One region of the Methyloceanibacter caenitepidi genome, then DNA from elsewhere that is predicted to be linked to it. Evidence: predicted binding sites of a transcription regulator. Region 1 holds the regulator's gene; the other holds the start of a gene.
What was found. The regulator LexA, encoded in region 1, represses DNA repair genes until DNA is damaged. The targets are predictions, from matches to a motif close to TGTTCNNNNTGTGTTCNG.
Positions count from the first base shown of each region.

Region 2: the regulator LexA is predicted to act here: its motif matches at 1,962-1,979, upstream of GL4_RS16020 (helicase-related protein).

Region 1 is NZ_AP014648.1:2,192,802-2,196,997, reverse strand. Features, by position in the region: gene trpC (indole-3-glycerol phosphate synthase TrpC) at 1-222, shown strand, start outside; gene moaC (cyclic pyranopterin monophosphate synthase MoaC) at 219-710, shown strand; gene GL4_RS10220 (molybdopterin molybdotransferase MoeA) at 714-1,913, shown strand; gene lexA (transcriptional repressor LexA) at 2,119-2,823, shown strand; gene GL4_RS10210 (ComEC/Rec2 family competence protein) at 2,857-4,196, opposite strand, start outside.
Region 2 is NZ_AP014648.1:3,348,188-3,352,383, forward strand. Features, by position in the region: gene GL4_RS16010 (DUF3108 domain-containing protein) at 1-554, shown strand, start outside; gene GL4_RS16015 (hypothetical protein) at 1,130-1,540, opposite strand; gene GL4_RS16020 (helicase-related protein) at 2,060-4,196, shown strand, end outside.

The sequences.
Region 1 (4,196 bases):
ACGACCCTCGAGACCACCGAACGGCTCGCGCCGCGCGTGACCGGCGACCGTATCGTCGTCTCAGAGAGCGGCATTTTCCATCACGCAGATCTTGAGCGGCTCGCACGTACCGACGTCCGGACGTTTCTGGTGGGCGAGAGCCTAATGCGGAAGCCCGATGTGGCTGCCGCGACCCGCGCGCTCCTGACGGGCGAGGAAACCGCTACCGAGGCGGCGCAATGAACAGCCCCTTGAAGAGCCCGCTGTCGCATCTCAACGCGCGCGGCGAGGCCCACATGGTCGACGTGTCGGAGAAGGCTGTCACCTCGCGCACCGCCACCGCCGAAGGTTTCGTCACTATGGCGCCGGCGACGCTCGACATGATCCTGGACGGGACGGCGCCCAAGGGCGATGTGCTGGCGACGGCGCGTATCGCCGGCATCATGGGTGCAAAGAAAACCTCGGACCTTATTCCCCTGTGCCACCCCTTGGCGCTGTCGAAGGTCACGGTCGATTTTACACCGGACCGTGAGAATGCGTGCCTGCGCGTCGAGGCGACGACGAAGGTCGACGGCAAGACCGGCGTCGAGATGGAGGCGTTGACTGCCGTCACGGTCGCCTGCCTCACGCTCTACGATATGTGCAAGGCCGTGGACCGGGCCATGAGCTTCTCGGGCATCCGCCTGATCGAGAAGACGGGTGGCCGCTCCGGCACGTTCCGCGCGCCTTAAGCGATGGCTCTCATCTCCGTCGAGGACGCGCTTGAACGGGCCCTTCGGGGATTGACCGCGCTCGGCGTTGAACGCGTTCCGGTTGCGCATGGCGCAGGCCGGGTGCTTGCGGAAGATTTGAGCGCGACGCTCACCCAACCCCCTTTCGATTCTTCGGCCATGGACGGCTATGCGGTCCGTGTTGCCGACGTTCGCGCCCTGCCCGCGACGCTTGCCCTGGTGGGGACGTCTGCTGCCGGCGCGCGCTTCGACGGCATCCTCGAGCCCGGCCAGGCGGTCCGGATCTTCACGGGCGCGCCGGTGCCCGACGGAGCCGACACAGTGGTGATCCAGGAAGACACCGAGGCGCTCGGAGACAGCGTGCTGATCAAGGAGGTCGAGGCCGGTCGGCACATCCGCCCCCGCGGTCAGGATTTCATGGAAGGCGACGTGCTGCTGACGGCGGGAACGAGACTTGGCGCCCGCGCGCTCATACTGGCTGCGGCGATGAACCATGCGGAACTGCCGGTTCGCAGGAAGCCGCGTGTCGCGATCCTCTCGACCGGCGACGAGATCGTGCCGCCTGGGAGCATGCCTGGTCCCGACGAGATCGTGGCGTCCGTCAGTTACGGCATCACTGCTCTCGTTGAGTCGCTGGGCGGCGTGCCTGTCGATCTTGGGATTGCGCCCGACGAGGCGCGGGCGCTTGCGGATGCGATCACGCGCGGCGCCGATGCGGATATCCTCGTGACGATCGGCGGGGCCTCGGTCGGCGATCGCGATTTGGTCGCGGGCGCGCTGGCCAACGTAGGGATGGAGCTCGACTTTGCCAAAGTGGCCATGCGGCCTGGAAAGCCGCTGTTTGCTGGACGGCTCGGCCAGGCACGTGTGCTCGGTCTTCCGGGGAACCCGGTCTCGGGGATGGTCTGCGGTCTCGTCTTCCTGCGGCCAATGTTGCGGGCGCTTCTCGGCGACAGCCGGAAGGATTCCCTACAAGAGGCGATTCTGGCCGCCCCACTTGCCAAGGGTGGTCCGCGGCAAGCCTATCATCGGGCCATTTCGGCCTTTGCAGGCGACGGTACGCGCACCGTTCGCCCGCTTCCCTCCCAGGATTCGTCCCTGATGGGAGCCCTGGCCCGCGCGGACTGCCTCATCGTGCAGCCCGCCTCGTCCCCTGCCGTCCCCGAGGGCGGAAAGGTCTCTATCCTTCCGTTTCCGGACTAGTTAACCCCCCGGCAACCCGAATCAAACGAACAAAAGGCGTCCAAAAGCGCCGCTCGGGCCGATGTGTGTCGGGTACCGCTTGCGGAACACAAATAGAACATCTATACTGTTCACGATTTGTACGATACGGGCGAGGCCATATCCGAGAGTGGCCGAAGCTAGTTTGGTTGGCGCTCGCGTTCGAGCCGCTCAAATAGGGGGCCAGATGCTCACACCGAAGCAAAAAGAGCTTCTCATGTTCATTCATGAGCGGTTGAAGGAGTCAGGCGTTCCGCCTTCGTTCGATGAGATGAAGGAAGCTCTGGATCTTCGGTCGAAGTCCGGCATTCATCGCCTCATCACGGCACTGGAAGAACGCGGGTTCGTCCGCCGTCTGCCCCACCGGGCACGCGCCATGGAAATCATCAAGCTTCCCGAATCGGTGCCGCAGAGCGTGGCCGCACGCGGGCGCGGTTTCTCACCGAGTGTGATCGAAGGCAGTCTTGGGCGTGCCGCGTCACCGGCCGCGCATCCGGTCTCCGAAGGGCAGACCATCGCGCTGCCGATCATGGGCCGGATAGCCGCAGGTGTGCCGGCCGAGGCCATTCAGACCAAGCTGGATACGATCGAGGTGCCGCCGGAGCTTCTGGCCAAGGGCGAGCATTACGCGCTCGAGGTGAAGGGCGACTCGATGATCGAAGCCGGCATTCTCGAGGGCGATACGATCCTGATCCGCAAGTGCGACGATGCCAATAATGGCGATATCGTCGTGGCTCTCGTGGACGAGGAAGAAGCCACGCTGAAGCGCTTGCGCCGACGCGGCGACTCGATCGCGCTGGAGGCCGCCAATCCCGCATACGAGACCCGTATCTTCGGGCCGGACCGTGTGCGGGTCCAAGGGCGGCTCGTGGGCCTTATCCGCCGGTACTAGCGCCGCTACTGAGTTCCTGCCCTTCGGGCCCAGCTACCGTTCCGAAGCTTTGCGCAGATCGGTGGCAGGAGACCTCGCGTGCCGCGACCAGGGGCGTCTTCCGCGGTGATCCGCCACGGTCTCCGTCCGAATGGACAATCCTTCGATATAGAGCGCGTGCGCGCCTTGGGCCGACAGCGCCGCCCGGTCCACGATGACGCGCGGGGCTTTGCAGGCCTTGCCGAGCTTGAAAGGCGCGATCACGATATCGGCCCTGCGGCAGTCTTCGGCGATGGCGCCGGATTCCCGAATCAACGCAACCGTCTTTCCGTTGACCTTGCCCACGCAGCCGATCGGATCGCAGCGAAACGGCGTTGTTGGCGGCAGCACCTTCGGATCGGTGTCGTCGCCGTCGGCCAAGAGCCATTTCTCGACGCTGTAACTCGCCGCCGTTGCCGACGGGAAGATGAGCCCACCCTCCCCGCGGATGGCGGCGGTCTTGCCGTCGCGCTCGATCAGCACGTCCGGCCGGTTGCCCGGGGGCGCCAGCGCCAGTCCCAGCCCGGCGATCACGAGGCCGAGTGCCCGCAGTCGCGTTCGCCATAGACACAGCCACAGTCCGCCAAGCGCGATGAGCGCGAGCGACCAGCCCGACAAATCCGGCAGGACAGTCACGGCGCCGGGCCAGGACGCCACCCACGCCGCCGTGCCCACCATGAGTTCGATTCCATATCCCATGGCCTGCAGCGGCCAGGCTTCGAGACCAAACGGCATGGCGATCAAGGAGAGGAGCGCCATCGGCATGATCAGTAGGCTGATAAGCGGCGCCACGATCATGTTCGCGGCGATCCCGAAATGGGTCATGCGATGGAAGTGATAAACCGCAAAGGGCGCCACGGCCGTACCGGCGATCAACGTCGTTAGCCCTGCCCCCATCACGAGCGCGGCAGTCCAGCGCAGGCGGCGCCACAGGGCGCTGGTCTCGACGGTAGACAGCCGCTCACGGGCCGAAAGCGCCTCGTAGGCGGCCACAAGGCCGATGACTGCCGCGAAGGACATCTGGAAGCTCGGGTCGAACATGGATTCGGGCGAGAAGGTGAGAATGGCGAGTGCCGCCAGGGCGACGTTGCGCATGGTAATGGCAGGCCGGTCGAGCAGGATCGCGACCATGACGATGCTCATCATCAAATAGGCGCGAACCGTCGGGACAGCCGCTCCGGACAGAACCAAATAGAACGTGGCGGCCAGGAGCGCAGTTGCTGCCGCCCATTTCTTGATGGGATACCGCAGTGCCAGAGCCGGCACAGCGGCGAGCAACGCCCGCACGAGCCAGAACACACTGCCCGCCATGATCACCATGTGCAGGCCGGAAATGGCTAGGACATGGGCGAGCC
Region 2 (4,196 bases), 1.2 Mb from region 1:
ATTCGTTCACCCAGAGCGACGGCAAATACCAGGAGCGCCTCAGCATCGATTTTGGCGACGGCTATGTGCAGTCGGTGAAGATCTGGCCGAAGCCCCGCCCCTATCCCGGCGAGATCAAGGTCACGAAGGAACAGGTTCAGCACGTGGTGGATCCGCTCTCGGGCGCGTTCCTGACCGCACGTTCCAACGACCCCCGCGCCGATCTCAGCGTCTGCAACGAGGTGATCCCCGTGTTCGACGGGCGCTCCCGTTACGATCTGGTCCTCAGGCCGAAGAAGCGCGTGATGGTGCAGAACCGGGGCAACGGCAACTACTCGGGGCCGGCCGCGGTGTGCCAAGTGAAGTTCGTGCCCATCTCCGGCTATCCGCGCGGCGACCCGGGCATCGAGGAGCTGCGGCAAGCCAACGGCATCGAAGCCTGGCTCGTCCCCTTGCGGGGCACGGGCATGTACGTGCCCTACCAGATCACGATCCCCGCCTTCGGGGGCTACACCGCCGTGGCGGTGGCCACGTCCATGCGCGCCGGCCGCGCCGGCCGCGCCGAGGCTCGTTGAACCACTTCGTGGTCTGCCACTCCTCGGCCTGTAATGGCGTGCCGCACCGGCGTGGTTAACGCGCGACCCCCAAAACACAACATGTCGTAGGGAACGGCCCGCGAAGATTTACGAACCCCTGATTCGTCGCCGGTCTGTTCACGGTGTGAGCTTGCCCGTTATCGGCCTGAACCCTGCAGAAATGCTAGATTTAGGGGCTACTGAGTGAAGAAGCCGTGCCACCGGAAGCCCTTTGAGGAGAGCACGCTCAAGGAGCCACAGTTAGCGAAGTTGGCGAAGAGGAGCTTTGTGGACAAACGACGATGACGTGAAAAGTTCAGCGGGTTGAGTCACTTAAAGGATGTGCATAGACCTGTGGACTACCTTGGGACGGGAGGGGATTCCCTTTTGAAAAATAATGAGTTATGGATTTCGCGTGCACAGCGTGATCACATGACGACCAGCTGCACATGCGACACGGTATTAATCTGCCAGCCGTAGCCACGCCGAGGGCGGGCGTGTGCGCAACATGGGGTTCTCGGCAGGCCCCATCATGTGCGGAAATAGCGGGCACCCGTAGCCCACGGGTGCCCGACTTACTTTCTATAAAGAAATTTGGTTCGCTGGATTTTCTTTGAGAGTTTCCTGCCACTGATTCTGTGAAAGGTCGACACCCAGACTTCGCCACCCTGCGAAGCTGACTTCAGACCTACTACGAACGTCTCCCCCGTTTCCTTGAACGTCCAAAAAACCGTGGCGCAACGCTCCCGCCGCTGATCATCAGTCCGGTATTCTCCCTCACGGATCGCTAGGAAGAGCAACTGAAGTTCTTCGTAGCCAATTTCCGGATGCTTCATTCGGATCTTTTTGATCTCGTTGCTACCCAAGAACACGACGGCGGGATGACACCGCATGTGTTCGGCAACAGGACGCGGCAAATCACCAACCGGAAGGGCGTCCTTCTGTCCGAGCAGCGTCTGCATCAAGTGGCTAAGTTCGATAGGCATCTTGTCGCGATCGGTGGAAGAAGCGAATCGGAGAACTTCGTTTCTCAAGGCTACCGAGCGTCGGCGGCGACAACCATCAAACTATGACCCAAAGTGGCATTATCGGCAGGCGCATCAATTGCGCGCGGCCAATACCGACAGGAGGCTCTAGCCGACAGCGACCTTAAACTGCACGCGCACCTGCGAAACATAGCGCCGTTCCCCAAGCACCATCCGTTAACGGCCCCCCAAAGCACAACATGTTGTAGGGAACGGGCTGCGAAAATTTACGATCCCCTGATTCGCCCCTGCTCTGTTCCCGTTGCGATCCGGCGCACATGAAACCCTTGTAAGAAAGCAAAACTAGATGTAGCGCGCGAGCATTAGGCCGCTTACATGTGCACGGCGGGCTCCGCGCCTGCGTCGTTGTTCCGTTTTGGAACGGAACATAAGTCGAATACCCTGGAGTCAGCGATTCGGACGGGATTCGTTCTCCCCCCGTTCGCGGCTGCCACCGGATCGCCTTAAGAATTTCTCCGTATGTCCAAAGCCTTATCCACGCAATCCACAGGCAGCCCGGCCACCGGTGCGCCGACGACCGGGGCTCATGGTCCGCCCAATCGCGGGCGCGGCGTCACCGCCGTGCTCGGTCCGACCAACACGGGCAAGACTCATCTCGCCATCGAGCGCATGCTCGCCCACGAGGTCGGGGTCATCGGCCTGCCCCTGCGGCTGCTCGCCCGCGAGGTCTACGAGAAGGTCGTGGCCAAGGCGGGCGCCGGCCAGGTCGCGCTCATCACCGGCGAAGAGAAGATCAAGCCGCCCCGCGCGCGCTTTTATGTGTGCACCGTGGAAGCCATGCCGCGCGAGCTCGAGGCCGACTTCGTCGCCATCGACGAGATCCAGCTTGCCGCCGACGGCGAGCGCGGTCACGTCTTCACCAATCGCCTGTTCCATGCGCGCGGCACGTCCGAGACGCTGCTGCTGGGCGCAGCGACGATGCGCGATGCCATCCGCGAGCTGCTGCCCGGCGCTAACCTCGTCTCGCGGCCGCGCTTGTCGAGCCTGTCTTATGCGGGCGAGAAGAAGATCACGCGGCTGCCCCGCCGCTCCGCCATCGTCGCCTTCTCGGCGAACGACGTGTACGCCATCGCCGAACTCGTGCGCCGTCAGCGCGGCGGTGCGGCCGTCGTCCTCGGCGCTCTGTCCCCGCGCACCCGCAACGCGCAGGTCGCGCTCTATCAGAACGGCGACGTGGACTATCTGGTGGCGACGGACGCCATCGGCATGGGGCTCAACCTCGATCTCGATCATGTCGCCTTCGCGGGCGTGCGGAAGTTCGACGGCCATACCCACCGCAACCTGACCCCGTCCGAGATCGGACAGATCGCCGGCCGCGCCGGACGCCATATGAACGACGGCACTTTCGGCGTCACGGGGCAGGCGCAGCCGTTCGACGCCGAATTGATCGAGCGGCTGGAGACCCACAGCTTCGACCAGGTGGGCGTCCTGCAATGGCGCAGCCGCACGCTGGACACGTCCTCCATCGAGGCGCTCAAAGAGAGCCTGCGCGAAATGCCCATCCACCCGCGCCTCACCCGCTCCCGCATGGTGGACGACGTGATCGCGCTGGAGAACGTGACGCGTGACGAGGCCGTATGCGACATGGCCAAATCGCCGGCGGCGGTCGGCCTGCTTTGGGACATGTGCCAAATTCCGGACTATCAGCGCGTCTCCCCGGCGGACCATGCGGACCTGGTCGGGGACCTGTTCGGCTTCGTCATGAGCGACGAAGGCAAGATCCCCGAGGACTGGTTCGCCCGCCAGGTGGCCCAAGCCGACCGGACCGAAGGCGACATCGACACACTTTCCAATCGCCTGGCGCAAATTCGTACCTGGACATTTGTGTCCCACCGCGCTCAATGGCTGGACGATCCGGAGCACTGGCAAGAGCGCACCCGATCGATTGAGGACAAATTGTCCGACGCGCTTCATGAACGCCTGACACAACGCTTCGTCGACCGGCGAACCAGCGTGCTCATGCGGCGGTTGCGCGACAAGGAGGAGATGATGGCCGAGATCGGCGACGACGGACAGATCCTGGTCGAAAACCATTTCGTGGGCCGCCTCGACGGCTTCCGCTTCACGCCGGATGCGGCGGGTGAAGGCATTCACGGCAAGGCTGCGCGCAACGCCGCCACGCAGATCCTGGCGAGCGAGCTTGCGCAGCGGGCCGATGCGCTCGGTTCCGCGGCCGACGATGCGATCACGCTGTCGAGCAATGGCCGCATCCTGTGGCAGGGCTGCGAGATCGGCCGGCTCGTGGCGGGCGACACGGCTCTCAAGCCGCGCATCGAACTCTTCGCCGATGAGAATTTGAGCGCGCCCGACCGGGACCGGGTCGCCGCACGCCTGGACGCCTGGCTGACCGCTCATCTCGACGCGAAGCTCAAGCCGCTGATGGACCTCAGCCGCGCGGACGACCTGACGGGGCTCGCGCGCGGCCTCGCCTTCCGTCTCACGGAGAACCTCGGCGTGCTCCGCCGCGAAGGGGCCGCGGAGGACATCAGGGCGCTGGACCAGTCCGACCGCGGACAATTGCGGAAATACGGCGTGCGGTTCGGGGCCTTCAATCTCTATTTCCCCGCGCTTCTGAAGCCGGCGGCGGCGGAACTGC